DNA from 2 places in the Shewanella sp. 10N.261.52.F9 genome. Region 2 is predicted to be linked to the other one. Evidence: riboswitches for the same ligand, from Rfam matches in the RefSeq annotation. Region 2 holds a riboswitch; the other holds the start of a gene.
The links. Region 2 has a riboswitch for thiamine pyrophosphate ahead of thiC (phosphomethylpyrimidine synthase ThiC). Riboswitches for the same ligand answer to the same signal wherever they lie in the genome.
Positions count from the first base shown of each region.

Region 1: linked by a shared signal. The riboswitch ahead of AB4298_RS03810 (TonB-dependent receptor) and the one ahead of thiC (phosphomethylpyrimidine synthase ThiC) in region 2 are both predicted to bind thiamine pyrophosphate.

Region 1 is NZ_JBFRNX010000004.1:197,279-200,705, forward strand. It holds gene AB4298_RS03805 (hypothetical protein) at 1-64, opposite strand, end outside; gene AB4298_RS03810 (TonB-dependent receptor) at 139-2,277, opposite strand; TPP riboswitch at 2,330-2,460, opposite strand; gene AB4298_RS03815 (YcfL family putative periplasmic lipoprotein) at 2,593-2,982, opposite strand; gene AB4298_RS03820 (PaaI family thioesterase) at 3,041-3,427, opposite strand, start outside.
Region 2 is NZ_JBFRNX010000024.1:148,662-152,088, forward strand. It holds gene AB4298_RS16860 (hypothetical protein) at 1-912, shown strand, start outside; TPP riboswitch at 1,082-1,180, shown strand; gene thiC (phosphomethylpyrimidine synthase ThiC) at 1,327-3,330, shown strand; gene thiE (thiamine phosphate synthase) at 3,333-3,427, shown strand, end outside.

The sequences.
Region 1 (3,427 bases), on a different contig from region 2:
ATTTAATAGGCTCTAGATAATTATCTTGTAGCGGGTAACAACTGATCTCTGCAGTCAATTTCATCTTACTAACCTCAGCCGTCTTGAACCGACGGCTTAATAATATTGTTAATGAATTAAAGTGATTTAAATCTACGATTACAAAAACTTAACGTTAAACGTCATACCAATTTGTTGTGGGTCACCATAGCGTATATATTGCTTATCTGCCCAGTCCAAATCAGGCTCATTACCGAAGTAAAAACCACGAACGCCGTATTTTTCGTCAAACAAGTTACGTCCCCACAGGTAGACAGACCAAATATCGGCTTCATAGCCAACCTTTGCGTTAAAGACTTGGTACGCATCTGATTTTGACTCATTACTGTCTGAGTAGTAAAAGTCGCTCTTACCACTGGCGTTTACATTCGCGAACCAGCCGCTATCACTGCGGTATGTCGCCCCTAAACTAAAAGTAAAGTTTGGTGAATGGGCTAGCTCACGGCCCGACAAATCAACAACTGTACCGTACTTATCTTCATACTGATAATCACCATAAGCAGTTTCAAGCCAGCCTACACTACCGTACACCTGTAGGTTATCAGTGGCATACCAATTACCATCGAGCTCAGCACCATAGTTATGAGAGCTACCAGCATTTTCAGTAAACAAGATAAAGTTACCTTCTTGCCCTGGTACCGTTGATTGCTGAGACGCGGCAACTTGTTGATCTTGCCTATCCATATAGAATAATGCGAAGTTGGTGTTTGCTTGGCCATCTAACCAAGTCGACTTTAAGCCCAACTCATAGTTATAGAGGATTTCAGTGTCATATTCTTTTTTATCCGCGACTTCTTCTGGCAATGACATATTAAAGCCGCCAGCTTTATAACCACGTGCTATACGAATATATGATTCATGGTTTTCACTTAACGCTTTGCTCAGCGCAATATGCCCTCCCCACATCGTTTCACTTGGGTCGAACTCATCACCTGCAGAATCGCTATAATCACTATCGCGACGCTCCACACGTAAACCGACAGACAGCGCATAGCTAGAGCCTAAATCTGAGTCTAATTGACCAAATAGTGCATAATTCTGAGCTCGATATTCGGCAGATAACTGGCTGTAGCTATCAACAGTGTCGTTATCTTCTTGCAAATCCATACCATAAACACCGATTAACCAATCAGTGCTATCAGCAAAAATGCGACCTGATTCTGTAGAAGACAATCTAAACTCTTGAGTGACTGTTTTTCTTTCGCCTTTTTTATCCCAGTTATATTCATATTCACATGGGCTACCGTCACAATCTCGACTTGCCCAATAATCAGGGTTTGCCCAGTCGCCATCGTAGTTGTGGCGAGTGTCTGATTGTGCCAAAGAGGTTAATGAGGTCAACTCAAAGTCCTCGGCTCCTGTATAAGTGAACTTAAGCGATGAACCAGTTGTGCGCTGTTTATCAACACCTGGCGCATCGGTTAACGTATCAAAACCGTTATTATCCAATGTCCACGCATCATAACCATTATCATAATTTGCATGTAGTAGAGTTAAATCAATTTCTAAATCGTCTGTTGCGTACCAACGTAACTTAGCGCGCCCGGTAAACTCATCACGATTATTAGTATCACTTCGATCAAGGTAAAGGTTGTCGCGATAGCCATCTTGCTGATGTTGTTGCAAAGACACGCGATATAATAAATTCCCCGAATCGGTAACAGGACCAGAACTAAAACCACTAAAGGTTTGTAGGTTATCATTACCTAATGAAACCTCGGCGCCATGTTCAAACACATCTGTCGGATCGTTACTCTTAAGGTAGATAAGACCCGCTAGTGCATTAGCACCATAACGTGTGCCTTGCGGACCGCGCAGAACTTCAACTTGCTGTAAATCATACATGCTTGAAACCATGCCCAAGCCTGATAAATCGATATCGTCTACCACGAAACCGACCGAGGAGTTAGGTGCTCCTTGATACTCTTCTTGCTCACCGACACCACGGATTTGAAAATATTTTGGACGCGAGCTGCCACCAGACCAATTGAAGTTAGCAATATTATTCAAGATATCTTCGAAATGCTGCGCGCCTTCATCTTCAATTTGTTGCTGGTCGATAACCGTAACGCTTGAAGGCATTTTTTCTAATGCTGAACCACGAAAATCGGATGTAACTACCATCACTTCGATATCGTCAGGAGTTGAAGTTTGTTGGCTATTAGCAGCAACATTGGGAGATGAAATTACTGCAATTACCGCGAGGGCAATTGGCGAATAAGAATTTAGATTTAACATAGGACCTCAAAGTAAAATTTTGAGATCCGGCATCAGTAAAGAAGCGATCGGAAAATGAATTGTGGCCCATTCCTACGCCGGTATTAGCCGGATCAGGTTCAAAGGGTTCGTTTTGCAACATCTCAGTATAAATCTACAAATCCAACTTTCGATTGATAGACTTTAACACCCCTTGGCGAGCGCGATTATACATGAATTTTACAACTCAGTGACAGACTTCTTAAAAAACCTGAACGCTATGCATAAAAAAACGCCAGTTTAACTGACGTTTTTTTAACAGACGTATTTTTTGTCGCTTTCGTCGACTTTTAATTACTAATTAGAGAAAGCTTTTCTGACATAAAGCTCAAAGCGAGTCGCATTGGCATTAGGTGCAACAGCACTGACCTGCAACTGTTGTTTACCATGAAGTTTGACTGACTTCCAGCTAACCCCTTCATCATCAATCGTCATACCGTTTAAGTCATACCAGGTAAACTTGTATTGCAGTCTAAGGTCGGTAGAAACTTGGCTGACAATAGTGCCAGTACCACGTAAAAAGCCACCTTCAGGGCGTGCCATGATGTTGGCTACTTGAACTTCTTTACCAAAACTATTGTTATCAACACGCACTTGGCCGTCAGAGCCAGCCATGACACCGGCGGTATGTGGCGCACATGCGGTAATAATTAATGCGGTAAACAGCCCCAATAAAACCTTTTTCATATCCATCCCCTTTATTACTCATTAGCATTGCATTTATGCTTATCTGTATAATCTAGCACTAATCTATCAAAAAGTGCGCTCTTGCGGTGGCGATTAAATGCTTACGATTGGTTTGCCAACAATTAATGCTTACATTGGCCACTCGCCGGCCTTGACGGGTGATCTTACACTCAGCAAAGCTATCTTTATGGTAACCCGCTCTTAAGTAGTCAATTGAGAAATCGACCACCTTAGGCACCTTAGTGGTTTGCATAAATACCATTAACTGCACTATCGCCGACATTTCCATAAATCCCGCAATCACACCGCCGTGTAAGGCTGGTAAAATAGGATTACCTATGTTGTCATCTTTTGCGGGTAACTTGAACACCAACTCATCGCCAAAACGCTCAACTCCCATGCCGATGAATTTAGCATAGGGAACGTGCTCGAGTAGATGACCAAA
Region 2 (3,427 bases):
CTAAACATCGATAGACAGACTGAGGATAGCCGCCACGGTCGTTCCTCAGGTAACAATAGCGTTATATTACAAAACCCTGTTACACCAATAGTGCGAGATAATACCGCAACCAATGTGTTATCTAAATCGTATTTAGCAAGATCTCGATTATCACCATTTTCAGTGCTGATTATTAGCGTGCTTTTAGTGCATGTTGCTGTCATTGTAGCGGTCAATTACTTTTGGGTTAGACCTACTGTAAGCGTTAATAAACTGGCCGAGACTACAATCCAATCTTACTTATACCAAGCGCCAAAAGCTGATCCTTTGTTAGAGGGCCGCATAGAGAGCCTATTTGAGAGTAAGCCAAGTGCAACAACGCCATTAAAGGATAAGCTAGCTGTTAATAATCAGGATACGGCAAGGATTAAGCGCACAGAAGTTCAAGAGCCTAGTAAACAAATTAAGTCTGCGCCCAAAACTGACTTATCACAGGCAATTGATGATAAAGCTAAAGTGGCAACTGCATTATCTGCCCCGAGTGCTGATACATCCAAAAACACCTCAGCAAAGCGCTTTACCCAATCTTATCTTGCAAAACAGCGGGCGAATAAACTTGATGAACTGGTCGTAAGTAGCGCGGCTAACTATAGCCAAAAACGCTCGCTTAGTGAGATGGATGGCGAAATGCAGGAACTCGTTTTTCCGGAGATAGATAAGTACAGTAAGGTGGTCACCACCGATCATGTACTGGATCCTAATCGCATCATTAGAAAAGGCGATACTTGCTATCGCATCGTTAAAATTGGCGACCAAATTAACCCTTATGCCGAGACTATCGGTTACCCTTTCAATTGTGGTGGCGACAAGGTTAAAAAAGCAATTAATGAGGCCATCGCTGCTCGACTAGAAAAGCGTATGCTGGGGAAATAATAAAAAATTTGTTTGATAAAAACTCAAGTTGATGACCGTTTACTATAAAGTAGCGATTCAAAGTCCTTGAATATCATCAGCTTGAGCTTTGATGGCTAAGTCTTTAACTTCTGGTCTAATAACTTTTTAAGCCCTTGTATCTCACCTGCGGATAGGTCTATACTGCCAGCTCATCTTGTCGGAGTGCCATATGGCTGAGACCGTTAATTCGGGATCCGTTGAACCTGATCAGGCTAGAACCTGCGAAGGAAACAAGCGAAATAACTGCATAAACTGACTTTTAAATAAGCGCCAAAGCAGCATTTCGGTGGTTACGTGTAACTAGAATTTACCCCTAGTTATATGTTCAACTTTTCAGATTCTCATTTTCTCCTGGCAAGCAACTTCATTTCTTTTTTTAAAGTGAGTTTGCTAATGTCAAATCGTCGCGAAACCCGAGCTCAAGCTCAACAATTTATTGATAATCTAAAACCACTACAACACCCAAATTCTGAGAAAATCTACCTTGAAGGTAGCCGTGCTGACCTTAAAGTGGGTATGCGCCAAATTCATCAAGCCGATACGCTTATTGGTGGTGACGAAACCAATCCTGTATTTGAAGCCAACCCGCCGTTAAAGGTGTATGACTGCGCGGGTGCCTACTCAGATCCTGATACACTGATTGATGTGCGTAAAGGTCTTGAGAAGTTCCGTGAAAACTGGATTGAAGAGCGCAGTGATACTGAGCAGTTACAAGGTGCAAGTTCGGGCTTTACTCAGCAGCGCCTTGCTGATGATGGCCTAGACCATCTGCGTTTCGAGTCTTTATTACCGCCGCGCCGCGCGAAAGAAGGTAAACGTGTTACCCAATTGCACTATGCTCGCCAAGGCATTATTACCCCTGAGATGGAGTACATTGCCATACGTGAAAATATGGCAAAGTCTGAGGTAACAGACCCAATTCTGACCCAAAAAGACAAAGGCGAGAGTTTTGGTGCTGCGATTGGTGAACCAATTACCCCTGAGTTTGTTAGGCAAGAAATTGCTCGCGGCCGCGCAATTATCCCACTAAACATTAACCATCCAGAAGCAGAGCCGATGATTATTGGCCGTAACTTTTTAGTTAAGGTTAACGCCAATATAGGTAACTCAGCGGTAACCTCATCGATTGAAGAAGAAGTTGAAAAGCTAGTTTGGTCGACCCGTTGGGGCGCCGATACGGTAATGGACTTATCTACCGGTCGTTATATTCACGAGACCCGCGAATGGATTATTCGTAACTCTCCGGTACCTATTGGTACCGTTCCTATCTATCAAGCACTAGAGAAAGTGAATGGTGTTGCTGAAGATCTTAACTGGGAAACATTCCGCGATACCTTAATTGAACAAGCAGAGCAGGGCGTGGATTACTTTACGATTCATGCCGGCGTATTACTGCGCTATGTGTCGATGACGGCTAAACGCTTAACCGGTATTGTTTCTCGCGGTGGCTCTATCATGGCTAAGTGGTGTTTGTCGCACCATAAAGAAAATTTCCTTTATGAACACTTTAGAGAAATTTGTGAAATCTGTGCCGCCTATGATGTGTCGCTGTCATTAGGCGATGGTATGCGTCCCGGCTCAATTGCCGATGCCAATGATGAAGCGCAATTCTCTGAGCTAGAAACCTTAGGTGAGCTGGTGAAAATTGCTTGGGAGTATGACGTGCAGACCATTATTGAAGGTCCGGGCCATATTCCAATGAATCTGATTAAAGAGAACATGGATAAGCAGCTAGAGGTGTGTGATGAAGCACCATTCTATACTTTAGGCCCACAAACGACCGATATTGCGCCGGGTTACGATCATTTTACCTCAGGTATTGGCGCTGCAATGATTGCTTGGTATGGCTGCGCGATGCTTTGTTATGTCACGCCTAAAGAGCATTTAGGTTTGCCAAACAAGGAAGATGTTAAGCAAGGTCTAATTGCCTACAAAATTGCTGCTCATGCTGGAGATGTGGCGAAAGGGCATCCGAGCGCGCAAATTCGTGACAATGCCTTATCAAAAGCGCGTTTTGAGTTTCGTTGGGAAGACCAATATAACCTAGGTTTAGACCCTGAAACCGCCCGTGCTTATCACGATGAATCACTGCCACAAGAATCAGCTAAAGTTGCTCATTTTTGCTCTATGTGTGGCCCAAAATTCTGCTCAATGAAAATTACCCAAGAAGTGCGTGATTACGCTGCGGCGCAAGAGCGTGAAGCTGGGGCTAAAACCATTGATATTAAATCTGCCGCGGAATATGAGTCTTATAGCGGTAGCGATGCTGAGGCGGCAAAATTGGCTGTTGAACGAGCGCAAGGTATGGCACAAATGTCGGCCGAGTTTAAGGCGAAAGGCGCAGAGCTTTACCATGAAGCAAGTAATAAACAGCCTGATGTAGCACTAGAGGACTAATCATGGCAAACCCAGATGCGTTATCTGTGAATCGTCCTATTGTATGGACTATAGCGGGCTCAGATAGTGGCGGTGGTGCGGGTATTCAAGCTGATCT